3 regions of the Metabacillus sp. cB07 genome follow, and region 1 is predicted to be linked to each of the others. Evidence: a T-box and tRNA genes for the amino acid it is inferred to sense, from the RefSeq annotation. Region 1 holds a T-box; the other regions hold tRNA genes.
The links. The T-box of region 1 lies ahead of metG (methionine--tRNA ligase). A T-box ahead of a tRNA ligase gene usually reads a tRNA of that ligase, here a tRNA-Met.

Region 1 (9,560 bases):
GATAGATTTGTTAAAGAAGATGTATCAGTCACCATTGTTTAATTCTTTTCTTATATTATGTTTTGGTCTCATCATGATGGGAGAACATTATTCTGATTACGTTCCATCCTGGATAATCATCGATCCTATGGTATTGGGTATCCCAATTCTTATCATTATAGCTATAATCCCATTCTATAATAAAAGATATCCTCACGACGCTGTAAAAGCTAGCATTATCCCTATGGAGCTGCGTGAAGAAGATGAGGGTGTGCAGTGGATAACCTTCAAAGCAACACGTAAAGTTTATATCTTTTATACTTTTGCAATTCCAATAGGAATAGCTTTAACGGCTTATTTAAATCATATCATCTACTTCCCTATTATTCTTTTAGCTGTTATGGGTACCTTGCAATACATAATATATTGGACTTCTATGAATAAATACAAATAGAGGAGTGGTTATATGGATACACAATTTATCATTTCGATAATTATCTTGATTACGCTGATAGAAGTGTTTGCAGTAATACTCTTTATAAAGTATAAACAGGGAAAAATAGATGAGAATCCATTTACTGCGCTTTTTAAAAAAGAATGGCTGATCCTCTTTTATACATTCTTCAGATGGAAAAGCAGACCGGGAAACAGTCATGGTAAACTCTTTTATTATCATAAAGGGTCTTTATATTTTTGGTTATTGATAGCACTTCTTCATGAGCAAGTTATTGAAGCAATTGTATTCCATATATACCTGAAAGATACAGATCCCTTGAGAGCTGATATTCTGCTTATACTCCATATTTACAGTATTCTTTATATGCTCGGTGATTATAACTTGGTGAGAAATTCTCCAATAAAGATTATTCAGAGAAAAGTACATATGAAAATTGGTGCCAGAAGGTCGTTAACATTTCATGTTAAGGATATAAAGATTGTGCAGCCAGCTAAAATCAAGCACACTAAAAACGGCATGTTGATTCATGAAAAGAATGTCTTTCATGTAACGGCTCTCCCGAGAGTACTTAGCAGAATCTTTGGTGTCAGTGATGAGTTAAAATATGAAATAATATTTAAAGAACCGATACAGGCAAGAGGGTACTTTGGTCAAAAAAAAGCAGTCAATAAGGCTTTAATCTACATGGATGAGCCTCAAAACTTTATCAAGGCATTGGAAGATGAAATAGAAGACTATACATATCAAGAAGGACCCGAAGCCGATCCGGTTATAAGTGATCAAAAAGAGACAAAAGGACCCTTAATTGAATGGAGAGCCTACTTTTTCTTGCTTTTCTTGAATGTCCTTGGAGCAATAGCGATATCTCCATATGCTATGGCCAGGGAACAGCTGCATGATGTAATGGGTTTAACGAAATGGGCATTTACTATGCTTTATATAGCACAGATTCTTATAGAAGCTGGAATAATTTTATTTATAACCCTTTTGATCGGGAAAAAAGTCGGCATAAAGATTCCGATTATTGAATCGCTTTTGAACAAAGGAAGAGTGATTAATGATCTTGGTAGAAAAATATATCAGTCGGCCCTTTATGGAGTAATGACGGGCATAGTCATAATTGTCTTCAGTTTGATAGTCTCTGGGCCATTGGGGGTTGATAATTCTTCCATCAAGGAACCTGCGTGGTGGCTTGGCGTAATTGGATCATTTGGAGCAGCCGTTAATGAAGAATCGATCTTTCGGCTTTTTCTTGTAACGTTCATTCTATGGGTATTTATGAAAATTAAAAAAGGTAAAATAACGCGGATGCATACGTTTCTTGCCATAAGCTGCTCTGCTCTTATTTTCGGGGTCATGCATTATAGTATGCTTCCATCTGACTATGAAATGACCATAGGGATTTTTGTGAGTATGTTAGTCATTAATGGAATAGGCGGTCTCGTGTTTGGCGCTTTATTCCTTTATGTTGGTCTTGAATTTGCTATCATAGCCCACTTCACTGCTGACATCACACTCCATGTTATCGGTCCATTATTATTAAAGGTATTTTGATATTGGTGTCTGTTCTCTCTGCACCTTATGTATAAATCTATTTGGGGGTTAATATGTATATTACTGTCTCACATCTATATGTCGAGGTCGGAACTTATTTCCCGATTTCTTATAAGGTAGATAATTTAATTATTTATGAGATAAATGAAAAGATTACAGGTCCGTACAAATTGGACTTAGTAAATAAGGATCAGTTAATTAACTTAATGGTCACTACTAACAGAGCAACTACAGAGCTTGAAGTGAGAGGTCCAGATTACTATAGAAAAGATGATATTAAAGTTTGGGCTCTATACTTGCCTTATTACAGAATTACGGAAGCACCAGATGTAATAGAAGCTTATCTTGACTACTTTTTCCTGGGAGCATTTGAGGTTTTAAAGAAATATAACGTTAAGCTGAAGGATATTGAACATGTAAGAGACGCTATAAAAAAACAATTCAAACGTCCCCGGAAGATTTTTTCTATGATGAAGAAAAAGAAAGTACACCAGAAATAGACTTATCTGATTTAGATTAAAAAACAAAAAAGAGAAACTTATAAATTCTGAACGGCTATTAAAACAAGAACGTATCAACTCATGCAAAATTTCACCCAAAAAATCCTCCCCTTTACAATCTTCCTTCTTTTGGATAAAATGAGAACAAATGAAAAGCGATGAGAAGGAAAAGTACATGCAGGGACACCTCCAAAGAGAGCTTCGGCAGCTGAAAAGAAGCGTGGCAGACCGCACGGAAAATGACCTTTGAGCTTCACACCGAACGTGCACATGCACAAGTAGACTGTGACGTGGTTGCTGACGTTACAACAGCATACGTATCAGGCTTTCATGCCCCGTACGGACAAAGGCAGGTCAATTGACCTGTAAACTAAGGTGGTACCGCGACTTCAACCCTCGTCCTTAGACTGTTTCAGTCTATGGACGGGGGTTTTTTGCGTGGAAAAGGAGGAAAAATAATGAGTATTTTTATTGGAGGAGCTTGGCCGTATGCAAATGGATCTCTGCATATCGGACATATTGCCAGTCTTTTGCCTGGAGATCTTTTGGCCCGCTACTACAGGCTTAAAGGAGAAAAGGTGCTGTACGTTTCAGGCAGTGATTGCAACGGAACACCTATTTCAATCAGAGCAAGGCAGGAGAACGTGGACGCAGCTGTGATTGCAGACCGCTACCACCGGGAATTTTCGGATTGTTTTAAAAAACTTGGATTCACGTATGACTGTTATACACGAACGGATTCGCTTCATCACCACAGGACTGTCCAGGAAATTTTCCTGTCCCTGCTTGAGAACGGGGCTCTTTACGAAAAAGAAACCTGGCAGGTATACTGCGGACATTGTGAACAATTTCTGCCCGACAGGTACGTGGAAGGCGTTTGTCCCTCCTGTTCATCCCGGGCAAGAGGAGATCAGTGTGACGTGTGCTCTGCCATTCTCGATCCGCTTGATCTGATTGACAAAGAATGCAAGCTTTGCGGGCATGAGCCTGAAGCAAGGGAGACAGCACACTATTATTTCAGTCTTTCTTCCCTCCAGAGTGCGCTGGAAGAGTATGCTCTCGATAATGGCTCAAACTGGCGGGAAAATGCCGTGAACCTCACAAAACGATACCTGGCAGAAGGCCTTCAGGACAGGTGTGCCACGCGTGATCTGCCGATAGGCGTACCAGTTCCGGTCAAAGGCTATGAAAAGAAAAAAATCTATGTCTGGATCGAGGCGGTATCAGGCTATCTATCTGCAAGCAGGCTCTGGGCGGAAGAAACCGGGCAGGACTGGGAAGAATTCTGGACGGATGATACTACCTCCTACTACGTTCACGGCAAGGACAATATTCCGTTTCACACCATCATCTGGCCTGGTATCCTTACAGCCCTTGGCGGACTGAAACGGCCGGAGCATATCATCTCCAGTGAATATGTAACCCTTGAAAAAAGAAAGCTGTCAACCAGCCAGAACTGGGCTGTCTGGGCACCTGATCTTCTTGAACACTATCATCCTGATTCCATCCGCTATTTCCTGACGATTAACGGCCCGGAAAAAAGAGACACCGATTTTTCGTGGAGAGAATTTATCCATTCTCATAACGGAGAGCTGCTTGGAGCTTTTGGAAATCTGGTAAACCGAACGTTAAAGTTTATTGAAAAGTCATTTGATGGAACTATTGCAGGCTGCAGTGATTCTTTGATTGATGACGAGATCAAGGCTCTCTTCGATCAGGCTGGAGCACTGATTGAAAGCGGTCAGTTTAAAGCCGCACTTGAAACCATTTTTGCTTTCATCCGGCATCTTAATAAATACTTTGACGAAAGGAAACCATGGATCTCGGTCAAACAAGATAAAGAAGACTGCCAACAAGTACTTTACACCTGTACACTGGCCATTGCCAACTTGTCGGTTATCCTGCAGCCTTTTCTGCCTTTTTCCTGCCTCAAATTACAGGAGACATTGAACCTGTCAGCGGAAGCATGGACATTTTTAGAGCAGCAGTCATTTACCGTTCAGGATGTAAAGCCCCTGTTTGAACGGATTGATCCGGAGAGAATTGAAGAGGAAACGAAAAAGCTTAAAAAGTAACATTCTCCGCAGCATAAAGAGAATGGCGCCACTATCGTGTACGCTATCCTTTGAAAATTTGCGGCGCTGGAGTGGCGCCACTAATATGGACGTTACCCCATGAAAAGTGGCACCACTACGGGGAATGACGCCATAAACGAAGGAGCCTTCACCCGGAAAATGGCGTCATTCTGCGTCTTTTGATTACTTCTTCTGATTCTTCCTGCACAAAAAAAACCAACCCTCATGGATTGGTTTTGTCTGTTAGTTACTGCTGCTAAATTTGTTATTAATCGGGGTGAAGAAATTGAGAGAGTCTAGACAGAAACTTCCCCTCTTAGCTTCTCAACCCCGTACCGTTTTAAAAACTTTGCAAAGTACTCCCTTTTCTTCCCGTTCGCCGCGTAAATATTAATGACTCTCTCAACAGCATGATAAAGCTGCGCGGGTGTGAGTCCTTCAAACAGCAGCGTTCCGGTCTGGGCATTCATGCCTTTAGCCCTGCCGCCGATGTACAGGTCATAGGAATCTTTCATTTTTATCACACCGATGTCGTTGACGAGAGGCTCACCGCAGGCATTTGGGCATCCGGTGTAGGCTGCTTTGAGCGGAAACGGAACCGGTTTTCCCTGTATTCTTTCGTTCAGTTCGATTGCGGTGGGCATCCCTTCTTCTTCAGCGCCTTTGCAGAAGTTGCAGGTGCGCAGGCTTTTGACAAAGCTTCCGACGGGATACCACTGCAGGCCGCAGAGCTGAAAGGCTGTTTTGGCTTCTTCCAGCTTGCTTTCAGGAATGTCGAGATAGAGCTGCTGAAAGGTTGTGAGCTCAAGTTCCTGGTCCTCTTCCATGTAGGCGGCAAGCGTCAAAAGCTGCCTGGCGGTCAACTTGGCACCGAATCCGATTCCTGCATTCACCGCCAATTTAACGGTTTTTTCTTCTGTGATCAACAGGTGCACACTCCCCGTTTTTCTTTTAAGTATACCAATCTGTCAGAAAAGTGTGAACAGCTATTTCCGGTTTTGATACCCTGACAGAAACGTTAAGATGGCATGGGCAGCAAGTCTGCTCGTCATATCCCTGAAGTCTACGGCCGGATCAATCTCTACGATATCAAGGGCTTTAACCTGCGGCGTTTCTCCAAGAAAACGCATGGCTTCAATCAGCATCCGCGCATCCATTCCTCCGGGGCCAATAGCCGGACACCCGGGGGCAAACGCCTGATCCATGATATCCATATCTAGAGAAACGTAAATTTGGTCTGTTTCTTTGAGCAGCTCGTGAACGGCTGTTTCCAAGATTGGCAGAATACCTTTTCCATAGACATCCTGCATCGTATAGATGCGGACGCCGTGCTGTTTTCCGTAATCCGTGTAGACTTTTCCATTGGAAAAATTACGGATACCAATCTGATGAAGATGACGACCTTCAAGGACGTCCTTTTCAATCAGCTGCCTGAAGGGCGTTCCGTTTGACGGTCCTCCATCTTCAAGGTTCCGGAGATCGTGGTGGGCGTCAAACTGGATGATCCCCGCTTTTCCCCTGGCCTCTTTAAAGCTTTTAAAAAGTGGGGCGGTGACAGAATGATCGCCGCCAAGGAAGATTGGAAGAATGTCAGAGTGTCTGTTCAGGATGCCTGCTGCTGTTTCTTCAATTCGTCTGATTGAATCTGACAGGTCGGTCACATGCATGGTGATATCCCCAAAATCTGTGATAGGCTTTATATCCATGTCATCCTGGACTGAATATGTGGTAAATGCGTTCATCATTTTTCGGATTGTCTGCGGGGCAAAAGATGCCCCGGAGTGGCTGATTGACGGTTTTGACAGGGGGACTCCGATCAGGCCGATGCCTGAAGCGTCTCCCTCTTTCCAATTTCCAAGCAGCTTTCCGGCCTTTGTTATGCCTCTGTCTGTAAAACCAGCCTCATGTGAAAGATAGGGAAGCCCGCTCATGACAGTCCCCCTTTTCATACACGACAGCGCCTTTTTTAATAACGGTCCCAACATGGTTCACACCAAAATGGTACGGAATGTATTCATAGTTGTCTGCGTTCCAGATGACAAGGTCCGCCTGCTGCATCGGGGCAATCACGCCTCTCTGTCCGCCGAGACCAATGGCATGGGCGGCATTTACCGTGACCGCATTCCAGATCTCCTTCACTGTCATTTTGTACATAACGGCAGCAAATGACATGATCAGCTGCAGGTTTTCAGTCGGACAGCTGCCGGGATTAAAGTCCGTTGCAAGGGTCACAGCGACGCCCTCATCAAGCATCTTCCTTGCCTTGGCATGATCCGGTTTGTTCAGGTAAAAAGAGGTTCCCGGAAGAAGACAGGCGATGACGCCGGTCTCTGCAAGACGCTTAATGCCTGCTTCTGATGCGCCTACCAGATGCTCTGCACTGACAGCGCCGAGCTCTGCGGCGAGTTCTGCCCCGCCCAGCGGGTCAATCTCATCAGCATGAATCTTAAGCCCAAATCCCCTCTGTTTAGCTTTTGTCAAAAAGGCACGCGACTGTTCGATTGTGAACACGCCTGTTTCGCAAAAAATATCAACAAACCGGGCCAGTTCTTCTTTTTCAATGACATCAAGCAGCTGAAGCATTTCGTCTAAGAACACTTCGGGCTGACCCTTGAGCTCTGCAGGAATGGCATGGGCGCCGAGAAAGGTGGAAACGACGTCGACAGGATGTTCCGCGTTTAATTTTTTGGCCGTTCTCAGCTGTTTAAGCTCAGCATCGGTTTCAAGTCCGTACCCGCTTTTTGCTTCAACCGTTGTCGTTCCGTATGACAGCATTTCATTCAGGTGCCCGGCTGCTTTTTTATAGAGATCCGCTTCGGTTGCGGCTCTTGTTTTTTCCACGGTCGAAAGAATCCCCCCGCCCCGCTTCAGGATTTCAAGGTATGGCACCCCCTGCTGCTTGAGGCCCATCTCATGTTCCCTTGATCCCGCAAAGACAAGATGGGTATGCGGGTCGATGAGACCGGGAGTGACAAGGCGGCCGCCGCAGTCAATCTGTTTGTCCGCCTCCCAGTCCGCAGCCGAGGATGTTGCTGCAATCTCTGCAACCTTGCCGTCCTTTATGGCTATGGACATGTTTTCAAGAACAATGAGCTGATCCATTTCTTTTCCGCAGAGCGGTCCTTCTTTTCCATAATCCATCGTCAGGAGCTGGCCAATATTCTCAAGTATTAAGTCGTATTGCATAATACCTCCTCCTATTCCTGCATCGGGATGCGGACATTGTGTTCTTTTGCAAAATCCTGGGCTTCCGCGTAGCCGGCATCTGCATGGCGGATGATGCCCATGCCCGGATCTGAAACGAGCACGCGTTCAAGCTTTTTCTTTGCAGTTTCCGTCCCGTCCGCCACCACGACCATGCCTGAGTGGAGGGAATATCCCATGCCGACTCCTCCGCCGTGATGGAAGGAAACCCAGCTCGCCCCTGCAGATGTGTTTACGAGCGCGTTCAATACGGCCCAGTCTCCGATGGCGTCGCTGCCGTCCTTCATCGCTTCTGTCTCCCGGTTCGGCGAGGCGACAGAGCCGCAGTCAAGGTGATCACGGCCGATGACAACCGGAGCCTTCAGCTCTCCTGTTCGGACCAGTTCGTTGATGGCGAGGCCCATCTTCACACGCTCTCCGTAGCCAAGCCAGCAAATCCGGGCAGGCAGCCCCTGAAAAGCAACGTGTTCATGAGCCATGTCAATCCAGCGAAGCAGGGCTTCGTTTTCCGGGAACAGCTCTTTAATGAGCTCATCCGTGCGGTGGATGTCAGCCGGATCTCCTGATAGAGCCGCCCATCTGAACGGACCCTTCCCCTCGCAGAAAAGCGGCCGGATATAGGCAGGAACAAATCCCGGGAAGGCAAAAGCATCTTCCACTCCCTCATCTTTCGCCACTTGGCGGATGTTGTTGCCGTAGTCGAAAACGATCGTTCCCCGCTTTTGCAGTTCAATCATGCAGCGGACATGCTCCGCCATCGATGCTTTTGATTTTTGAACATAAAGGTTTGGATGGTCCTGCTTCAGCTGCAGCGCCTCATCTACCGTCATTCCATGCGGGAAATAGCCGTTCAGCGGATCATGGGCAGAGGTCTGGTCGGTCAGAACGTCAATGTTGATCTTTCTTGCGAGCACTTCCTGTAGCACATCCACAGCATTTGCCACAAGGCCGATTGAAAGCGCGCGGCCTTCTGCCTTCGCTTCCTCCGCCCACTGCACCGCTTCATCAAATGAGTGCGTGAGCCTGTCGCAGTACTTGGTTTCAAGTCTTTTTTCAATTCTGCTTTGATCTGAATCTGCCGCAATGACTACGCCGCCGTTCATTGTCACAGCGAGCGGCTGCGCTCCTCCCATGCCCCCAAGTCCAGCCGTCAGCGTGATCGTCCCCTTCAGGCTTCCCCCGAAATGCTCGTTGGCTACAGCCGAGAAGGTCTCATATGTTCCCTGGAGGATGCCCTGCGTGCCGATATAAATCCAGCTGCCCGCGGTCATCTGCCCGTACATCGTCAGCCCTTTTTGATCAAGCTCATGGAAGTTCTCCCAGTCTGCCCATTTCGGGACAAGAACGGAGTTTGAAAGCAGAACGCGCGGAGCATGATCATGTGTTTTAAAAATCCCGACAGGCTTTCCTGACTGAATAAGCAGTGTCTCATCCCCTTCGAGTGATTTCAGCGAGCGGATAATGCCGTCAAGCGCCTCCTTGTTTCTTGCCGCTTTTCCAATCCCGCCGTACACAATTAAGTCTTCCGGCTTTTCCGCTACCTCAGGATCAAGGTTATTCATCAGCATCCGAAGTGCCGCTTCCTGCTCCCACCCTTTGCATTCAAGCTCTGTTCCCCGTTTTGCCCCCGTAAATTTCAATGTCATGATACAATTTCCCCCTTTGTGTCGTTATGATTTTTTTCAAACCGCTTCATATTTGTTTTTTTCAGAAGGGCTGCCGCCGCCTCGATATCTTTTGAGAACACCCGGTCCTTCGTGATGGCAGGGACAGCATTCCGGCCGTGAAAAT
Region 2 (9,560 bases), 640 kb from region 1:
GCTGATTGTCCATGATGCAGACAAGATGGGCCTCTCTCAGCTCTATCAGCTTAGAGGCCGGGTCGGACGTTCAAGCAGAATTGCCTATGCATATTTCACTTACCGGAAAGATAAAGTTCTGACAGAGGTGGCAGAGAAACGTCTGCAGGCGATCAAAGAATTTACGGAGCTTGGTTCAGGCTTTAAAATTGCCATGCGGGACCTCTCCATCCGCGGAGCTGGAAATCTGCTTGGTGCCCAGCAGCATGGATTTATTGATTCTGTCGGATTTGACCTGTACTCTCAAATGCTGAAAGAAGCCATTGAAGAGCGACGTGTGGAAGGGCCGAAAGAAAAGCCGTTCCAGGTTGAAATCGATCTTGAAGTCGATGCGTACCTTCCTGAAACATACATTTCAGACGGCAGACAGAAAATCGACATCTACAAGCGCTTTAGAGCAATCTCTTCTCTTGCCGATCTAGAAGAGCTGCAGGAGGAAATCATTGACCGCTTCGGGGACTATCCTCAGGAAGTAAATGACCTTATGCAGATTGCCAAGCTTAAAGTGTTCGCCGTTCAGGAAAAAGTGGAGATGATCAAGCAGGATAAGGACACGGTGTCCATCTATGTAAGCGAAGAGACAAGCGCGCAGGTAGACGGCCAGAAGCTGTTTGATCTGAGCAATCAATATGGACGCGCGGTCGGTCTTGGCATGGACGGGAAACGCCTGAAGATGACGATTCAGATTAAGGGAGTTAAGCCTGATAAATGGCTCAAGATCGCTGAAGGACTGCTGAACGGTCTTGGATCAGCAAAAAAAGAAGAGATTTCTGCAAAAGGGGTTTAGATCTGCCTCTGACTGTCAAAGCTGTAGAAGAAAATACTGCCTAATCAAGAAAATTTCACTGATGTTGTGTATATTGCGTGCAGGGCTGAAGGATACTATCCGTAAGAAATGGTGGTTGTTGCAAAGAGTTCCTGCGAGCAAGCAATCATCAACTACTCAATCATCAAGTGAAAGTGAGGCAGCATTAGATGAAAGCAACTGGTATAGTACGACGTATTGATGATTTAGGCCGCGTGGTGATTCCAAAGGAAATCCGCAGAACTCTGCGCATCCGTGAGGGAGATCCGCTTGAAATCTTTGTAGACCGCGACGGTGAAGTTATCTTAAAGAAATATTCCCCGATCAGTGAACTGAGTGACTTTGCAAAGGAATATGCAGACGCTCTGTATGACAGCCTTGGACATCCAGTCCTCATTTGTGACCGTGATACCTACATAGCAGTATCAGGCGGTTCAAAGAAGGAATACATGAACAAAAACATCAGCGAGCAGGTTGAAAAAGCAATGGAGGACCGCAGCTCTTTGCTGAATACCGAGGGCGGCAGCATCGAGCTTATCGACGGCAATGCAGAGGAACTTAAATCGTTCACAGTCGGACCGATCGTTGCAAATGGAGATCCAATCGGGGCGGTTGTCATTTTCTCGAAGGATCAGTCTGTTGGGGAAGTAGAACATAAAGCAGTAGAAACAGCTGCAGGCTTTTTAGCCCGTCAGATGGAACAATAGTCTTTATTTATACCGTTTTAATCAGGCAGCAGCTTTTGCTGCCTTTTCTTATGCCTGAAAGAGGGAAAAATAGACAAAAAGGGCCGCTGATTAAGATTTGAAGGGAGTTTCTTGTGATATAATAGGCTCGGTTAGCTTACTATGGAAGGAGAATTGGACGATGGACGTCCGTTCCGGGCCATCAAAACATCTTTTTTTGCAGGGGACAGCGGTATTAACCATTGCAGCTCTGCTTATTAAAATCATGAGTGCGGCATACCGTGTGCCTTATCAAAATATAGTCGGAGACATCGGCTTTTATATTTACCAGCAGGTCTATCCATTTTACGGAATAGCCATCATGCTCGCTACGACGGGATTCCCGGTCATCATTTCTAAGATGATGATTGAATTCGGAGAAAAAGGAAATGCTTCTTCAAACTCGAAAATTTTAAGGGTGTCCTTTCTGTTTTTATTTGCAGCGGGACTTATCTTTTATCTGATCTTATACATAGGCTCCGATCAGCTGGCTTCGTTCATGGGGGACCTTGAGCTTGCGCCGCTGATCAGAGTAATCTCTTTTTCTTTTTTGCTTGTTCCGTTTGTATCCATTTTAAGAGGCTATTTTCAGGGAGAGGAAAACATGCTGCCGACTGCCGTATCCCAGGTGGCGGAGCAGGGAATCAGAGTTTTGACGATTCTCCTCTTTTCCTACTTGCTCATCAATAACGGGTACTCATTGTATGAAGCAGGACAAGGAGCCCTTTTCGGTTCTCTTACAGGAGGATTTGCCGCTTTCATTCTGCTGGCCGTTTTTTTGTCAAAAGACAAAAGGGGCGTCTCCTTTTTCGGGAAAAATGACTCTTCAATAAGGACGTCACACATCCTTTCTTATTTGGTTAAGCACTCCCTAACCATTTCGATTACCAGCCTGATGATTATTTTTATTCAGTTGATTGATGCCATGCAGCTGTATTCAGAGCTTTTGAAAAACGGCTTTGAGATGTCTGATGCCAAAAGAATGAAAGGGATCTACGATCGGGGCCAGCCTTTGATTCAGCTTGGAACCGTTGTTGCTACTTCTTTTTCACTCTCGCTCGTCCCCTTGATTGCTTATGCTAAACGGAGCGGAAATCATGCGGTTATTTCTGAAAGGATCACAGCTTCATTAAAGATTTGTACCGTAGTCGGAGCAGGTGCATCAGCCGGTCTGATTATGATTATGGAACCGCTGAATATTATGCTCTTCAAAAATGAATCAGGGACAGAGGTTCTTGCTGTTCTGAGCCTGTCTGTCATCTTTACTTCCTATTCTCTGACGCTCACCGCCATACTCCAGGGTTTGAATTATACGGTCTTCCCTGCATTTGCTGTCCTGATTGGAACCGCTGCGAAACTAGCTTTGAATGAACTGCTCGTTCCGGAGTTTGGTACGGCAGGCGCAGCGTTTGCCACTGTTGCGGCTTATGGTGTGATTGCGGGACTGAATGCCGGCTACCTGAAGTCGAAAGGGTATAGGCTCGCCGGCAGGGTGAATACAGGAAAGATTGCGGCTGCAGCGCTTATTATGATGGGAGCTCTCTTTGCCTATTCGGCTCTTTTTTCAGAAAGCTGGATGGCAGGAAACCGTTTGGCCGCATCAGCAGGGGCTCTCTGCGGAGCTTTATTCGGTGGTACAATCTACTTGATTTCCATCCTGAAATTATCTATTTTTACACAAAAAGAACTTGAAGCTTTTCCGGGCGGAAAGAAGCTCGGAGCGTTTTTAAAATAAAGGAAACGGGGTATGAATATATGGCCAGGAAGATTACGGTTGTCGGACTTGGCGGCTCTGACGCAAGCCATATGCCGCTTGGGGTATACCGCAGACTCACTTCAGCATCTGCGCTGTACTTAAGAACAAAGGAGCATCCTGTTGTTGCAGAGCTTGGGGCAGAGCTACCAGGCTTTGTGTCCTTTGATTCTGTCTATGAAGAAAACAGCCAGTTCGGTGATGTATATAAAATAATTGAAGAAGAGCTATATAAAGAAGCGAATGACAGGGACATTGTTTATGCTGTTCCCGGACATCCCCTTGTTGCAGAGCAAACCGTTCAATATCTTCTGCAAAACGGAAGAAAAAGAGGGTATGAGGTTGAGATTGCAGGAGGACAAAGCTTCCTGGATCCTACATTTACAGCACTTGGAATCGATCCGATTGACGGCTTTCAGATGGTGGACGGCCTCTCGATGAAAAGAGAGCAGCTGAACTACAGGCAGCACCTGATTATCTGCCAGGTCTATGATCAGATGGTTGCTTCTGAAGTAAAGCTGACGCTGATGGAAGATCTGCCTGATGAGTATGAAGTGATGATCGTCACGGCAGCCGGAGGACGGGACGAAAAGATTGTTAAAGTCCCTTTGTATGAACTGGACAGAGCCGCGGCAGTGGATAATTTAACAAGTGTCTATGTTCCTCCGATAAAAGAAGAAGAGCAGCTGAATCATCAATTTCAGACTTTGCGTTCAGTCATTGCCGAGCTTCGGGGGCCAAACGGCTGTCCATGGGACAAAAAGCAGACACACAGCTCTCTTAAGCGGTACTTAATTGAAGAATGCTATGAGCTGATCGAAGCGATTGACGAAGAGGACGACGACCACATGGTTGAAGAGCTCGGGGATGTCCTGCTGCAGGTTATGCTGCATGCCCAAATCGGATCTGATGAAGGCATGTTTTCCATAGATGATGTGATTCGGACGCTGACGGATAAAATGATCCGGAGACACCCTCACGTCTTTGGGACGGCAGAGGCCCGTGATGAAGGAGAAGTCCTTGCTAACTGGCAGGAGATTAAGCGCGCCGAAAAAGGCTCACAGCAGAAGGAGCCGTTCCTAAAATCTGTAGCAGCTTCACTGCCTGCCCTGTCAAAGGCATTTCATCTTCAGAAAAAAGCGGCCAAGGCAGGTTTTGACTGGGATGATGTGAACCCTGCATGGGACAAGGTGCAGGAGGAAATACAGGAATTCAAACACGAGGCAAAAGGAGCGGATTCCAAAAAAGTGCTTGAAGAATTCGGGGACATCCTTTTTGCACTCGTGAATATCGGCAGATTTTATGACGTAGAGCCAGAAACAGCGCTGACGTCTACTAACCATAAATTCACAAGACGATTCGAATATATTGAAAAGCGGGCTGAAGAGCTGAACAAACCGCTTGAGGACATGTCTTTAGAAGAAATGGACTCTTACTGGAATGAAGCGAAACAAAAGGGCCTGTAAAAGGGGAGTGCTTAAATCATGAGACTGGATAAATTTTTAAAAGTATCAAGATTAATTAAACGCCGGACGCTTGCAAAGGAAGTATCCGACCAGGGCAGGATTACTGTGAACGGAACGGTTGCAAAAGCCAGTTCAACTGTTAAAGAAGGGGACGAACTTGCAATCCGCTTCGGACAAAAACGCATTACGGCCAAGGTCGAAAAACTCCAGGATTCTTCTAAGAAAGAAGATGCAGCCGGCATGTTCACAATCATAAAGGAAGAAAAGCTAAGCGAAGAATAGTCAGCAGGGGCTTGTTCTATTTTGCCTCCCTTTCTCATAGAAATAGATAAGAATATTTCTAAGAAGAATGCGGGGGCTGGCTATGAATCAATATTATGACAATGGATCACAGTCTAAAGGAACCATCCAGGAGCATGACGTGATTATGAGAGGCCGCAAGCTGCTGGACATCACAGGCGTAACCCATGTAGAAAGTTTTGACAACGAAGAGTTTCTTCTTGAGACGGTCATGGGCGCACTTGCCATTCGCGGGGAAAATCTGCAAATGAAAAACCTGGATGTCGACAAAGGCATTGTCTCCATCAAAGGGAGAGTTTTTGACCTTGTCTACCTTGATGACCAACAGACGGAGAAAGCTAAAGGGCTCTTTAGCAAGTTGTTTAAATGACGCTGTCCGTTCAATTCCTTACCATGCTCAGCATGGTCGGATCCGGCTGTTTTATCGGAGTTTCCCTTGATACATACAGCCGTTTCCTCATGCGGTCAAAAAGAGCAAAATGGATTGTGTTTATAAATGACGTCTTTTTCTGGCTGTTTCAGGGCCTTCTTTTATTTTACGTTCTTCTCCAGGTTAATGAAGGCGAGTTCAGGGTATACATTCTCCTTGCGCTGCTGTGCGGATATGCTGCCTACCAGAGTCTTTTGAAAAAAATGTACCTGGCTGTTTTGGAATGGATGATAAGGTTTGCTGTCGGTCTGTACAGAACAGCTTTAAGAATCGGGGATTTCATGTTGGTCAAGCCTGTCACAGGGCTGACAAAATTGCTCATTGCCATTGTCACCGGACTTGTCATCTTTTTGTGGAAGTTGGTAAAATGGCTTTGCAGGCTGATATTCGGAACGCTTAAAGTGCTGATGGCTCCTGTCATTTGGATACTGAAAGGATTGCTTAAACTTGTTCCTGTTCGCATACGGAAATTCTTTCACAATTATTTCAAAAAAGCGGCAGGATTTTGTTTGAAAATCTTGAATATGTGTGGTAACTTATGGATTTTACGGAAAAAGAAGAAGTAAGGAGGCTAATGGATGAGTCTCGCTAAAGAACGGAAAATTACCCAGCTTCAGTCACAGTACGTGCAGCAGCAGGAGCGAAAAGACCAGATCATGAAACGGCGGAAACGCGGCCTTATCAGACGGCTGACGTTATTTGGATTAATTGCAGCTGTAACTTCTGTTATTGTGCTTTCGACCCTGATTTCCCAATCAAGCGCCATTGAAGAAAAGGCAGAAGAAAAGAAAAAGCTTGAGAGTCAGCTTGCTGAACTTGAGAAAGAAGAAAAGGTGCTCGAAGAAGAAATTGTGAAGCTGAACGACGATGATTATATTGCAAAAATCGCCCGCCGCGACTATTTTTTATCGGATGAGAACGAAATTATCTTCTCTTTGCCAAAAAAAGGTAAAGAGTAGTGTTGTTGACACTTGATTTTTACATTATGTATAATTAACTATAATGAGTTTTTATGTTTATTAAGGAGGAGCATTTTTTTTATGTCGATAGAAGTTGGCAGCAAGCTGCAAGGTAAGGTAACGGGCATTACAAATTTCGGAGCGTTCGTAGAGCTTTCTGGCGGCACTACAGGACTAGTCCATATCAGTGAAGTCGCTGATAATTACGTGAAGGATATTAACGATCACTTAAAAGTAGGTGACGAAGTTACTGTAAAAGTCATCAACGTAGAGAAAGACGGAAAAATCGGTTTATCCATCAAGAAAGCTATTGATCGTCCTGAGCGCCCAGAACGTCCAGACCGCCCGAACCGCTCAGACCGTCCAAACCGCCCAGATCGTCCAAGAGGAAGATCAAATACAAATGAGTTCCGTCCTAAAGAGAATTTCGAGCAAAAAATGAGCAGATTCCTTAAAGACAGCGAGGATCGCTTATCATCTCTAAAACGCAACACGGAATCAAAACGCGGCGGTCGCGGAGCAAGAAGAGGTTAACTTGCTGCTATCTGATATAAATGCTTAATCGTCAGGAGAGCACATGAGCGTGTGCTTTCTTTTTTTATGGAAAAAAGGGCTCCTGAAAACTTTTTTAAACTTTTTGTTGACGAAAGGGACAATCCTTTGTATTATATATCTTGTGCCTAACACAAATGGCTTATAAAAATGGCGGTGTAGCTCAGCTGGCTAGAGCGTACGGTTCATACCCGTGAGGTCGTGGGTTCGACTCCCTCCGCCGCTACCATTTTTAACTGGCCCGTTGGTCAAGCGGTTAAGACACCGCCCTTTCACGGCGGTAACACGGGTTCGAATCCCGTACGGGTCATCTTGTAAACCCCGGTTCTCATATCGAGAGCCGGGGTTTTTTATATGGATTTTTCCTTTCAGTTTCCTGCCATTTCCCCCGGTTGCGACTCATTTCTCAGACTGCTTACCCCCTTTTCCTGTAAAATGACCCTGTTTTTCGTGCATTTTGTCGCTATTCAAAAAAACAGTCGAACGTTTCTTGGTATACCGGCCCCTCGTTTGACAAATTCTTTTTTGAGCCTTTTATATAATAGCCGTAATATCAAAAAACGGGGGAATGAAAATATGGAAAAGGTAGAAAGAAGGGTAATCGAGCCGATGACCGAAGTCAGCCTTGAAAGAACGCATCAGTGGTTCAATCGTTCTTTGAACCGTTTTGGGACAAGAATGCAGCTTCTTTTTTTACATAGAGGCCTGCTGTTTGTGCTGATTGGCTTTCTTCTTGGACGGGCTTTAATTCTGACAGAGGTGCTTCCGTTTGCATTGCCGTTTTTCGGAGCCGTTCTGCTGATGAAAAAAGATAAAGCACTTTTTGCTTCGCTTGCTCTGATCGGAGGAGCAGCCACCATCTCCTGGCAAACCTCTCTCTTTGTCACCGCCTCAATCTTCGTCTTCCTGGTGATGAAAAAGCTGACATCTATTCTTTACAAAGACAAGATGAAGGCACTGCCATTTGTTGTCTTTGCTTCTATGATGCTTACACGGATCGGGTACTTTTATCTTCAGGGCCCGCTTACTCTTTACGATTATATGATGGCAGGAGTCGAGTCCGGTCTTGCCTTTATTCTGTCGCTCATCTTCCTTCAGAGTCTGCCTCTTCTTACTGCAAAGAAGCACAAGCAGTCACTTAAAATAGAAGAAATTATCTGCATCATGATTCTTCTGGCTTCTGTCCTGACAGGGTTTGTCGGCGTCACTTATCAGGAGCTTCAGGCTGAGCACATCTTTTCTCGCTATATCGTCCTGCTGTTTGCCTTTATCGGGGGCTCAAGCATCGGCTGTACGGTCGGTGTAGTAACGGGATTGATTTTGAGCCTGGCAAACGTAGGGAATTTATATCAGATGAGCCTCCTTGCTTTTTCGGGGCTTCTTGGAGGCCTGCTGAAAGAAGGGCAGAAGTTTGGGGCGGCGATCGGCCTCCTGATTGGATCGCTGCTTATCACCCTTTACGGAGAGGGTTCAACAGATCTGATGAAAAACCTGACAGAGTCCGTTATTGCCATCGGCCTGTTTTTGCTGACCCCGAAGGCGATCACCAATAAGCTTGCCAAGCACATTCCGGGTACGAACGAACACACCCAGGAGCAGCAGCAGTATGTGCGGAAAATCAGGGACGTGACCGCGCACAGAGTCGATCAGTTCTCCCAGGTTTTTTATGCTCTTTCTGAAAGCTTTGCCACCTTCTATGAAAAAAGCGAAGAATCAGAAGACCAGCGGGGAACAGATTTGTTCTTGAGCACGATTACCGAAAAAACGTGCCAGACCTGCTTTAAAAAAGAAAGGTGCTGGGTACAGAATTTCGATACAACCTATGAGTTTATGAAGGCCATTATGGATGAAAGCAAAGAAAATACGTATCACAGCAACCGCAAGCTGAAAAAAGAGTTTGAAAAGTACTGCTCAAAACCGAAAAAGGTGGAAGAGGCTATTGAGCAGGAAATCAACTATTATGATGCAAACGAAAAACTGAAGCAGCAAGTGCAGGAAAGCAGGCGGCTTGTAGCTGAACAGCTGCTTGGGGTGTCTCAGGTCATGGAGGATTTTTCAAAAGAAATCAAGCGTGAGCGGGAGAATCATTTTGTGCAGGAGGAGCAGATTCTTGAAGCGCTTCAGAGCTTTGGCATCGAAATAGGGCACGTTGATATATACAGTCTCGAACAGGGAAATGTCGATATTGAAATGAGCATCCCGTTTTGCAACGGCCACGGGGAGTGCGAAAAAATCATAGCTCCGATGCTTTCTGATATTCTGGAGGAATCCGTCATTGTGAAACATGAGGAATGCTCAAGCTATCCGAATGGCTACTGTCATGTATCGTTCGGGTCTTCGAGAACGTATCGGGTTGATTCGGGTGTCGCCCATGCGGCAAAAGGGGGAGGGCTTGTTTCGGGAGACAGCTACTCAACTATTGAGCTTGGTTTCGGCAAATATGCGATTGCCATCAGCGACGGTATGGGAAACGGAGTAAGAGCCCATTTTGAGAGCAATGAAACCATCAAGCTGCTTCAGAAAATCCTTCA
Region 3 (9,560 bases), 800 kb from region 1:
CGCACAAGCGGTGGAGCATGTGGTTTAATTCGAAGCAACGCGAAGAACCTTACCAGGTCTTGACATCCTTTGCCACTTCTAGAGATAGAAGGTTCCCCTTCGGGGGACAAAGTGACAGGTGGTGCATGGTTGTCGTCAGCTCGTGTCGTGAGATGTTGGGTTAAGTCCCGCAACGAGCGCAACCCTTGATCTTAGTTGCCAGCATTCAGTTGGGCACTCTAAGGTGACTGCCGGTGACAAACCGGAGGAAGGTGGGGATGACGTCAAATCATCATGCCCCTTATGACCTGGGCTACACACGTGCTACAATGGATGGTACAAAGGGCTGCGAGACCGCGAGGTTTAGCCAATCCCATAAAACCATTCTCAGTTCGGATTGCAGGCTGCAACTCGCCTGCATGAAGCTGGAATCGCTAGTAATCGCGGATCAGCATGCCGCGGTGAATACGTTCCCGGGCCTTGTACACACCGCCCGTCACACCACGAGAGTTTGCAACACCCGAAGTCGGTGGGGTAACCGCAAGGAGCCAGCCGCCTAAGGTGGGGTAGATGATTGGGGTGAAGTCGTAACAAGGTAGCCGTATCGGAAGGTGCGGCTGGATCACCTCCTTTCTAAGGATATAAGGTCGCTTTTGGTTTTTGTTTAGTTTTGAGAGATCATTCTCTCTATATGAAAGAAGGCGATCATTTCTGATCTGCCGGTTGTTCTTTGAAAACTGGATAACGTAATTGATAACAAGTAATTCACTGAGATTTACGCTTACCATAGTGATTTTCTTAGACTTTACAGTCTAAACAAACGATTGACCAATTTTGGTTAAGTTATGAAGGGCGCACGGTGGATGCCTTGGCACTAGGAGCCGATGAAGGACGGGACTAACACCGATATGCTTTGGGGAGCTGTAAGTAAGCTTTGATCCAGAGATTTCCGAATGGGGAAACCCACTGTTCGTAATGGAACAGTATCTTTACCTGAATACATAGGGTACTGAAGGCAGACCCGGGGAACTGAAACATCTAAGTACCCGGAGGAAGAGAAAGCAAATGCGATTTCCCAAGTAGCGGCGAGCGAAACGGAATCAGCCCAAACCAAGAGGCTTGCCTCTTGGGGTTGTAGGACACTCTATACGGAGTTACAAAGGAACGGGGTAGATGAAGCGGCCTGGAAAGGCCTGTCATAGAAGGTAAAAACCCTGTAGTCGAAACTTCGTTCCCTCCAGAGTGGATCCTGAGTACGGCGGGACACGTGAAATCCCGTCGGAATCCGGGAGGACCATCTCCCAAGGCTAAATACTACCTAGTGACCGATAGTGAACCAGTACCGTGAGGGAAAGGTGAAAAGCACCCCGGAAGGGGAGTGAAAAGATCCTGAAACCGTGTGCTTACAAGTAGTCAGAGCCCGTTAACGGGTGATGGCGTGCCTTTTGTAGAATGAACCGGCGAGTTACGATCCCGTGCAAGGTTAAGTTGATGAGACGGAGCCGCAGCGAAAGCGAGTCTGAATAGGGCGAATTAGTACGTGGTCGTAGACCCGAAACCAGGTGATCTACCCATGTCCAGGGTGAAGTTCAGGTAACACTGAATGGAGGCCCGAACCCACGCACGTTGAAAAGTGCGGGGATGAGGTGTGGGTAGCGGAGAAATTCCAATCGAACTTGGAGATAGCTGGTTCTCTCCGAAATAGCTTTAGGGCTAGCCTCGAGTATGAGAGTCTTGGAGGTAGAGCACTGATTGGACTAGGGGCCCTCATCGGGTTACCGAATTCAGTCAAACTCCGAATGCCAAAGACTTGCTCCTCGGGAGTCAGACTGCGAGTGATAAGATCCGTAGTCAAGAGGGAAACAGCCCAGACCGCCAGCTAAGGTCCCAAAGTATACGTTAAGTGGAAAAGGATGTGGAGTTGCTTAGACAACCAGGATGTTGGCTTAGAAGCAGCCACCATTTAAAGAGTGCGTAATAGCTCACTGGTCGAGTGACTCTGCGCCGAAAATGTACCGGGGCTAAACGTATCACCGAAGCTGCGGACTGTTCTTACGAACAGTGGTAGGAGAGCGTTCTAAGGGCGTCGAAGCCAGACCGGAAGGACTGGTGGAGCGCTTAGAAGTGAGAATGCCGGTATGAGTAGCGAAAGAGGGGTGAGAATCCCCTCCACCGAATGCCTAAGGTTTCCTGAGGAAGGCTCGTCCGCTCAGGGTTAGTCGGGACCTAAGCCGAGGCCGAAAGGCGTAGGCGATGGACAACAGGTTGATATTCCTGTACCACCTCCTCACCATTTGAGCAATGGGGGGACGCAGGAGGATAGGGCAAGCGCGCTGTTGGATATGCGCGTCCAAGCAGTTAGGCCGGGAAGTAGGCAAATCCGCTTCCCATACAAGGCTGAGCTGTGATGGCGAGGGAAATTTAGTACCGAAGTTCCTGATTCCACACTGCCAAGAAAAGCCTCTAGCGAGGTGAGAGGTGCCCGTACCGCAAACCGACACAGGTAGGCGAGGAGAGAATCCTAAGGTGAGCGAGAGAACTCTCGTTAAGGAACTCGGCAAAATGACCCCGTAACTTCGGGAGAAGGGGTGCTTTTTAGGGTGAATAGCCCTGAAAAGCCGCAGTGAATAGGCCCAGGCGACTGTTTAGCAAAAACACAGGTCTCTGCGAAGCCGCAAGGCGAAGTATAGGGGCTGACGCCTGCCCGGTGCTGGAAGGTTAAGGGGAGAGGTTAGCGCAAGCGAAGCTTTGAACCGAAGCCCCAGTAAACGGCGGCCGTAACTATAACGGTCCTAAGGTAGCGAAATTCCTTGTCGGGTAAGTTCCGACCCGCACGAAAGGCGTAACGATCTGGGCACTGTCTCAACGAGAGACTCGGTGAAATTATAGTACCTGTGAAGATGCAGGTTACCCGCGACAGGACGGAAAGACCCCGTGGAGCTTTACTGCAGCCTGATATTGAATTTTGGTACAGCTTGTACAGGATAGGTAGGAGCCTTGGAAGCCGGAGCGCAAGCTTCGGTGGAGGCATTGGTGGGATACTACCCTTGCTGTATTGAAATTCTAACCCGCAGCCCTTACCGGGCTGGGAGACAGTGTCAGGCGGGCAGTTTGACTGGGGCGGTCGCCTCCTAAAATGTAACGGAGGCGCCCAAAGGTTCCCTCAGAATGGTTGGAAATCATTCGCAGAGTGTAAAGGCACAAGGGAGCTTGACTGCGAGACCTACAAGTCGAGCAGGGACGAAAGTCGGGCTTAGTGATCCGGTGGTTCCGCATGGAAGGGCCATCGCTCAACGGATAAAAGCTACCCCGGGGATAACAGGCTTATCTCCCCCAAGAGTCCACATCGACGGGGAGGTTTGGCACCTCGATGTCGGCTCATCGCATCCTGGGGCTGTAGTCGGTCCCAAGGGTTGGGCTGTTCGCCCATTAAAGCGGTACGCGAGCTGGGTTCAGAACGTCGTGAGACAGTTCGGTCCCTATCCGTCGTGGGCGCAGGAAATTTGAGAGGAGCTGTCCTTAGTACGAGAGGACCGGGATGGACGCACCGCTGGTGTACCAGTTGTCTTGCCAAAGGCATCGCTGGGTAGCTATGTGCGGAAGGGATAAGTGCTGAAAGCATCTAAGCATGAAGCCCCCCTCAAGATGAGATTTCCCATCACATTTGTGAGTAAGAACCCTGAAAGATGATCAGGTTGATAGGTCTGAGGTGGAAGCGCGGTGACGTGTGGAGCTGACAGATACTAATCGTTCGAGGACTTAACCACAGTCTAACTAAGCGTAAATTGCACGTGAATCTTGTTATCAAACGTTACTCAGTTTTGAAAGAATAACTTCTTTCAACCAATTGCATATTGTCTGGTGATGATGGCAAAGAGGTCACACCCGTTCCCATGCCGAACACGGAAGTTAAGCTCTTTAGCGCCGATGGTAGTTGGGGGTTTCCCCCTGTGAGAGTAGGACGTTGCCAGGCAATGCAATTATACATATTGAATGCATTACTTATTATTGTCGCGGGGTGGAGCAGTCTGGTAGCTCGTCGGGCTCATAACCCGAAGGTCGCAGGTTCAAATCCTGTCCCCGCAACCAAAATGGTCCCGTGGTGTAGCGGTTAACATGCCTGCCTGTCACGCAGGAGATCGCCGGTTCGATCCCGGTCGGGACCGCCATTTATGTAAACAACAACGAAACGATTAGGTTTCGTTTTTTTTATGCTTTTTTTGAGGTAGACACTTGGTGAAACTTGGACAAACTAGATAGATAAGATACACTGAATATCAGGGAACTTTCCTTAGAACTGCTGAGTTCTAAGGTTTTTTAGAATAGATTGAAGATGAGAGGCTGGTCTTTGCCATGACGATAAAGGACGAATTTCAGTTTATCAGCCGGATCCGTCAAGATGAGGTCCGCCAGTCCGGTTTAGTCGAAGGGATTGGCGATGATGCTGCCCTGTATGGAACGAAATCAGATTACCTTGAAGTTGTCTGTACGGATACGATGGTTGAAGGGGTTCATTTTTTAAAAGAATTATCTTCTCCGAAGGAAATAGGCTATAAGGGGCTTGCCGTAAATGTGAGCGATGTGGCTGCTATGGGCGGCGTGCCAAAGTATTATCTTGTGGCCATTGCGGTACCCAAAACATGGTCAGAACAGGAGCTTGCCGAATTATATGCAGGAATGGACGAGCTGGCTGAACCGCTCCGCATCGATTTGATTGGGGGAGACACGGTCTCGACCTCGGATAAGCTCGTTCTTACCGTGACGGTGGTTGGTGAGGTGAAAAAGGGCAAGCAAAGGCTGCGGAAGGATGCACGTCCGGGAGATGCTGTATTTGTAACAGGTACAATCGGCGATTCGGCTGCAGGGCTACAAGCTTTGCTTGGAAATCTTCACCCAGACCGGGATGCAGCGTCTTTTCTAATCAACAGGCATAAGCGCCCTGTCCCTCAGGTGAAAGCAGGGCAGATTATGAGCTCTGCCGACCGCGTATCGCTGAATGACATCAGTGACGGACTGGCGAGTGAACTAAATGAAATAAGCGAGTCCAGCTGTGTTAAAATAGTGATAGATAAAACAAGACTTCCAATGAGTGACTCAATGAAGTCACTGAACCACGAGGATGCAGAAAAATGGATGCTGTTTGGTGGAGAAGACTTTGAATTAACAGGTACTGCTTCACGGGCTGTATTCACTGATCTGCAAAAGAGATGCCTGGCAGAAGGAATCCTTCTTACGGAAATTGGACGTGTTGAAGAAGGGCCGGCAGGTGTATTTTTTACTGAGGACGGAAAGCAGACGAAGCTTGAGAAGTCCGGATATAATCATTTTAAGTAAGGTGAAGTTATGATAAAGCATGTAGTAAAATCAACTCATACAGACGAAACGACGCGTCTTGCCATAAGACTCGGAGAGCTTTTGAAGCCGGGGGCTGTCATTACACTTGAAGGTGATCTTGGGGCCGGAAAGACGACGTTTACTAAGGGACTGGCAAAAGGTCTTGGCATTCGCAAAAATGTCAACAGTCCTACGTTTACGATTATGAAAGAATACCGGGATGGCCGGATTCCTTTGTATCATATGGATGTGTACCGCATGGAAGACAGCGGAGAGGATCTCGGATTTGATGAATATTTTGAAGGAGATGGCGTGACCGTCGTTGAGTGGGCAAGCATGATCGAAGAACAGCTTCCAAAGGAGCGGCTGGACATCAGAATTCACCGCTCAGGAGACGATGAGCGTGAAATCATTCTCATCCCTCTCGGTGAGGACTATATTGGTTTATGTGAGGAGCTTGTAACCGGATGAAAGCATTAGCAATTGATACATCAAACCTGACACTTGGAGTGGCCCTTGTGGGGGAAGAAACGGTGATGGGTGAGTATGTCTCGCACGTCAAACAGAATCATTCGGTACGTGCGATGCCTGCTGTCGAGTGGGTGCTGCAGGAGTGCGGCGTGAAGCCTGCCGAGCTTGACCGTGTAATCGTAGCAGAGGGCCCGGGTTCCTACACCGGGCTTAGAATCGGCGTCAGCATCGCAAAGACACTTGCGTGGACCCTGAACATTCCGCTTGTCAGTGTTTCAAGTCTTGAAGTGCTTGCAGCAGGAGGCACTTACTTTGACGGAATGATCTGCCCGCTGTTTGATGCCCGCAGGGGACAAGTGTATACAGGACTTTATGAATATGAAGACGGCGTACTTTTAAATAGAAGAAAAGATTGCAATCTTCTTCTTGCAGACTGGCTTGAAGAGCTGAAGACAGAAGATAAGCAGATTTTGTTTATTGGCAATGACGTCAGTCTTCACAGGGAACTTATCACACAGATTCTTGGCGAACAGGCCATGTTTGCAGAAATGACAGAGAACAATCCCAGACCATCCATGCTAGGGAAAATCGGGCTTAAAAAAGACCCTGTTGATCTCCATTCATTTGTCCCGAACTACATTCGCATGGCTGAAGCAGAAGTCAAGTGGCTGGAACAACAGAAATAAGCAGGTGAAAGAGATGAAGCAGGATACAATGGTCATCCGGCCAATGAATGTAACGGATATAGATGCTGTCTATGAAATTGAAACACAGTCCTTTGCCACTCCATGGCTGAAGGAGTCTTTTCATAATGAACTGACGCAGAACCATTTTGCTAAATACTTGGTTGTGGAATTTGACCGGCAGATTATCGGCTATTGCGGACTTTGGATTATTATGGATGAGGCGCAGGTAACGAATATTGCCGTTCTTCCTGCTTTTCGGGGCAATAAAATCGGCGAAACACTGCTTCGTCAGGCGATTGGCGTTGCAAAGGAGTATGGGGCCGGAAAAATCTCGCTTGAGGTAAGGGTGTCAAACCATGTGGCACAGTCCCTGTACAAAAAACTCGGGTTTCAGCCGGGCGGAATCAGAAAGCGGTATTATACCGATAACGGAGAAGATGCTTTAGTAATGTGGGTGGGTTTAAAATGACGAAAAAAGATCTGTACGTACTTGGTATTGAGACAAGCTGTGATGAGACAGCTGTATCAATCGTAAAAAATGGACGGGAAATCATCTCAAATGTAGTGGCTTCTCAAATTGAAAGCCATAAACGTTTCGGCGGAGTTGTTCCCGAAATAGCTTCAAGGCATCATGTGGAGCAGCTGACGATTGTTCTGGAAGAAGCGCTGAAGCAGGCGGACATGGGCTTTAAAGATCTCGATGCGATTGCTGTAACAGAGGGGCCGGGACTGGTCGGAGCCCTTTTGATTGGTGTCAATGCGGCAAAGGCTCTTGCATTTGCCCATGGGCTGCCGCTTGTTGGCGTTCACCATATTGCGGGGCATATATATGCCAACCAGCTTATTTCTGAGCTGAAATTTCCGCTGCTGTCGCTTGTCGTTTCAGGCGGACATACGGAACTTGTCTATATGAAGGAACACGCATCTTTTGAGGTCATTGGAGAGACGCTGGATGATGCTGCCGGAGAAGCATATGACAAAGTGGCAAGAACGTTAAAGCTTCCATATCCCGGTGGCCCTCACATCGACCGTTTGGCTGCAGAAGGAACGCCATCCATTGATCTGCCGCGGGCATGGCTTGAGCCGGATTCCTTTAACTTCAGCTTCAGCGGCCTGAAATCAGCGGTTATTAACACTCTCCACAATGCTGAACAGCGCGGAGAAGTGATTGAGCCCAAAGACCTTGCCGCAAGCTTCCAGGCAAGCGTCATTGATGTCCTTGTGACAAAGACCGCTGCGGCTGCCGAAAAATATGGAGTGAATCAAGTTCTCCTTGCCGGCGGTGTTGCTGCAAACAGAGGATTGCGTGCAGCCCTTACGGAAACGTTCAGTGGGCTTCAGGATGTTGAGCTTATTATCCCGCCGCTGTCTCTCTGCACAGACAACGCAGCAATGATCGCAGCAGCAGGAAGCGTCTTTTATGAAAAAGGACATAGAGGATCGATGAGAATGAACGCAAATCCAGGACTTGAGCTTCCGAATTAACGGTTATCAACAAGTTATTCACACTCCGTCCAATAACTCATGCAAGAATTTATGAAAGCTTGCGGAATATGGCCGGGGATAACCTGTGGGTAATGTGGATAAAAAACGTTTAAAATGTGGATAATGTGTATAATTCACATGAAACCTTGTAAAACTTGAACATTAGATTGTGGATAACAAAAAACTCAGCACCGGTTATGGCGCTGAGTTTTTTTATCCACAATTTTTTTAATCTTCCTGCAGCTGCTCCCAGTCATTCATCAGCTGTTCAAGCTCTTCCTGCAGGACTTCGTTTTCCTGATTAATCTCCTGAACCCTTGTGTGGTCTTGATAGATCTCAGGATCGCAGAGGAGCTGTTCATTTTCTTCTACCTTTTCCTCAATAGCTGAAATGCGCTCTTCCACTTCCTGAAGCTTGCGCTGCTTTTGCCGCGCTTGTTTTTTCAGTTCTTTTTCCTGTTCATAGGAAAGCTTATTTCCGTTTTCTTTCTCTTTCACTTCAGGGGCAGCATCCAAGGCAGCAAGCTCGAGCTGCTCTGCTTTTTTATGTTGATAGTAATCGTAATCTCCGAGGTATTCGGTTACACCGCCCGGAGAAAGCTCGTATACCTTTGTCGCGATTCTGTTGATGAAATACCGGTCATGGGAAACAAACAGAATCGTCCCCGGGTAATCAATCAGTGCATTTTCAAGCACTTCCTTGCTGTCCAGATCAAGATGGTTTGTCGGCTCATCCAGAATGAGCAGATTGGCTTTTTGCAGCATCAGCTTTGCAAGGGCAAGCCGTGCCTTTTGTCCGCCGCTTAAGGTTGATACATTTTTCAGGACATCGTCACCGGAAAAAAGGAAGTTTCCGAGTACAGTGCGGATTTCCTTTTCGGTAAGCATCGGGTAGTCATCCCATAATTCATCAAGCACCCGTTTATTGGACGTCAAATTCGCCTGCTCCTGATCGTAATAGCCAATCTTGACGCCGGACCCAAGCTGAAATGAACCCTTTAGTGGAGAGAGTCTTTCAATGATCGTTTTCAAAAGTGTCGACTTCCCGACTCCGTTCGGTCCGACGAGCGCGATGCTGTCACCTCGTGAAACGGAAAAAGAGACATTTGAAATAATCGGATTCGTTCCATCATAGGAAACGGCGATATCATTCGCTTTTAAAACATCATTTCCGCTCTGACGCTCGATATCAAATTTAAAGTGGGCAGACTTCTCATCCCCAAGGGGCCTGTCCATCAGATCCATGCGCTGCAGTTTTTTCTGACGGCTTTGCGCGCGCTTGGTGGTTGACGCTCTAGCCATGTTCCGCTGGATAAAATCCTTCAGCTTCGCCACTTCATCCTGCTGTTTTTCAAATAATTTCAGCTCGCGTTCATAGTTTTCAGCGGCCTGCTCGAGGTAGCGGCTGTAGTTGCCGATGTACTTTCTGCTTGCGTGTCTTGAAATCTCGTACACCTGGTTAACTACCTTATCAAGGAAATACCGGTCATGGGAGACGATCAAAAGAGCACCGCTGTATCCCTGCAGGTATTGCTCAAGCCAGGAAAGTGTAGCGATATCCAGGTGGTTTGTCGGTTCATCCAGCACGAGCAGATCAGGACTTGT

Region 2: it encodes a tRNA-Met, which carries the amino acid that the T-box ahead of metG (methionine--tRNA ligase) is inferred to sense. The anticodon was not compared.
Region 3: it encodes a tRNA-Met, which carries the amino acid that the T-box ahead of metG (methionine--tRNA ligase) is inferred to sense. The anticodon was not compared.

The regions. Positions count from the first base shown of each region.
Region 1 covers NZ_CP069296.1:3,579,161-3,588,720, forward strand. Annotated here, with positions in the region: gene JOJ89_RS18350 (helix-turn-helix transcriptional regulator) at 1-5, shown strand, start outside; gene JOJ89_RS18355 (hypothetical protein) at 8-433, shown strand; gene JOJ89_RS18360 (CPBP family intramembrane glutamic endopeptidase) at 446-1,990, shown strand; gene JOJ89_RS18365 (hypothetical protein) at 2,044-2,490, shown strand; T-box leader at 2,640-2,897, shown strand; gene metG (methionine--tRNA ligase) at 2,949-4,565, shown strand; gene JOJ89_RS18375 (nitrite reductase) at 4,862-5,491, opposite strand; gene hutG (formimidoylglutamase) at 5,552-6,496, opposite strand; gene hutI (imidazolonepropionase) at 6,468-7,751, opposite strand; gene hutU (urocanate hydratase) at 7,763-9,415, opposite strand; gene hutH (histidine ammonia-lyase) at 9,412-9,560, opposite strand, start outside.
Region 2 covers NZ_CP069296.1:70,876-80,435, forward strand. Annotated here, with positions in the region: gene mfd (transcription-repair coupling factor) at 1-826, shown strand, start outside; gene spoVT (stage V sporulation protein T) at 1,015-1,551, shown strand; gene JOJ89_RS00370 (putative polysaccharide biosynthesis protein) at 1,712-3,304, shown strand; gene yabN (bifunctional methyltransferase/pyrophosphohydrolase YabN) at 3,325-4,788, shown strand; gene JOJ89_RS00380 (RNA-binding S4 domain-containing protein) at 4,807-5,070, shown strand; gene yabP (sporulation protein YabP) at 5,153-5,458, shown strand; gene yabQ (spore cortex biosynthesis protein YabQ) at 5,455-6,084, shown strand; gene JOJ89_RS00395 (septum formation initiator family protein) at 6,097-6,477, shown strand; gene JOJ89_RS00400 (S1 domain-containing RNA-binding protein) at 6,559-7,011, shown strand; tRNA gene JOJ89_RS00405 (tRNA-Met) at 7,182-7,258, shown strand; tRNA gene JOJ89_RS00410 (tRNA-Glu) at 7,268-7,339, shown strand; gene spoIIE (stage II sporulation protein E) at 7,606-9,560, shown strand, end outside.
Region 3 covers NZ_CP069296.1:235,385-244,944, forward strand. Annotated here, with positions in the region: rRNA gene JOJ89_RS01405 (16S ribosomal RNA) at 1-612, shown strand, start outside; rRNA gene JOJ89_RS01410 (23S ribosomal RNA) at 816-3,746, shown strand; rRNA gene rrf (5S ribosomal RNA) at 3,837-3,952, shown strand; tRNA gene JOJ89_RS01420 (tRNA-Met) at 3,992-4,068, shown strand; tRNA gene JOJ89_RS01425 (tRNA-Asp) at 4,073-4,148, shown strand; gene thiL (thiamine-phosphate kinase) at 4,333-5,313, shown strand; gene tsaE (tRNA (adenosine(37)-N6)-threonylcarbamoyltransferase complex ATPase subunit type 1 TsaE) at 5,323-5,784, shown strand; gene tsaB (tRNA (adenosine(37)-N6)-threonylcarbamoyltransferase complex dimerization subunit type 1 TsaB) at 5,781-6,470, shown strand; gene rimI (ribosomal protein S18-alanine N-acetyltransferase) at 6,484-6,939, shown strand; gene tsaD (tRNA (adenosine(37)-N6)-threonylcarbamoyltransferase complex transferase subunit TsaD) at 6,936-7,955, shown strand; gene JOJ89_RS01455 (ABC-F family ATP-binding cassette domain-containing protein) at 8,184-9,560, opposite strand, start outside.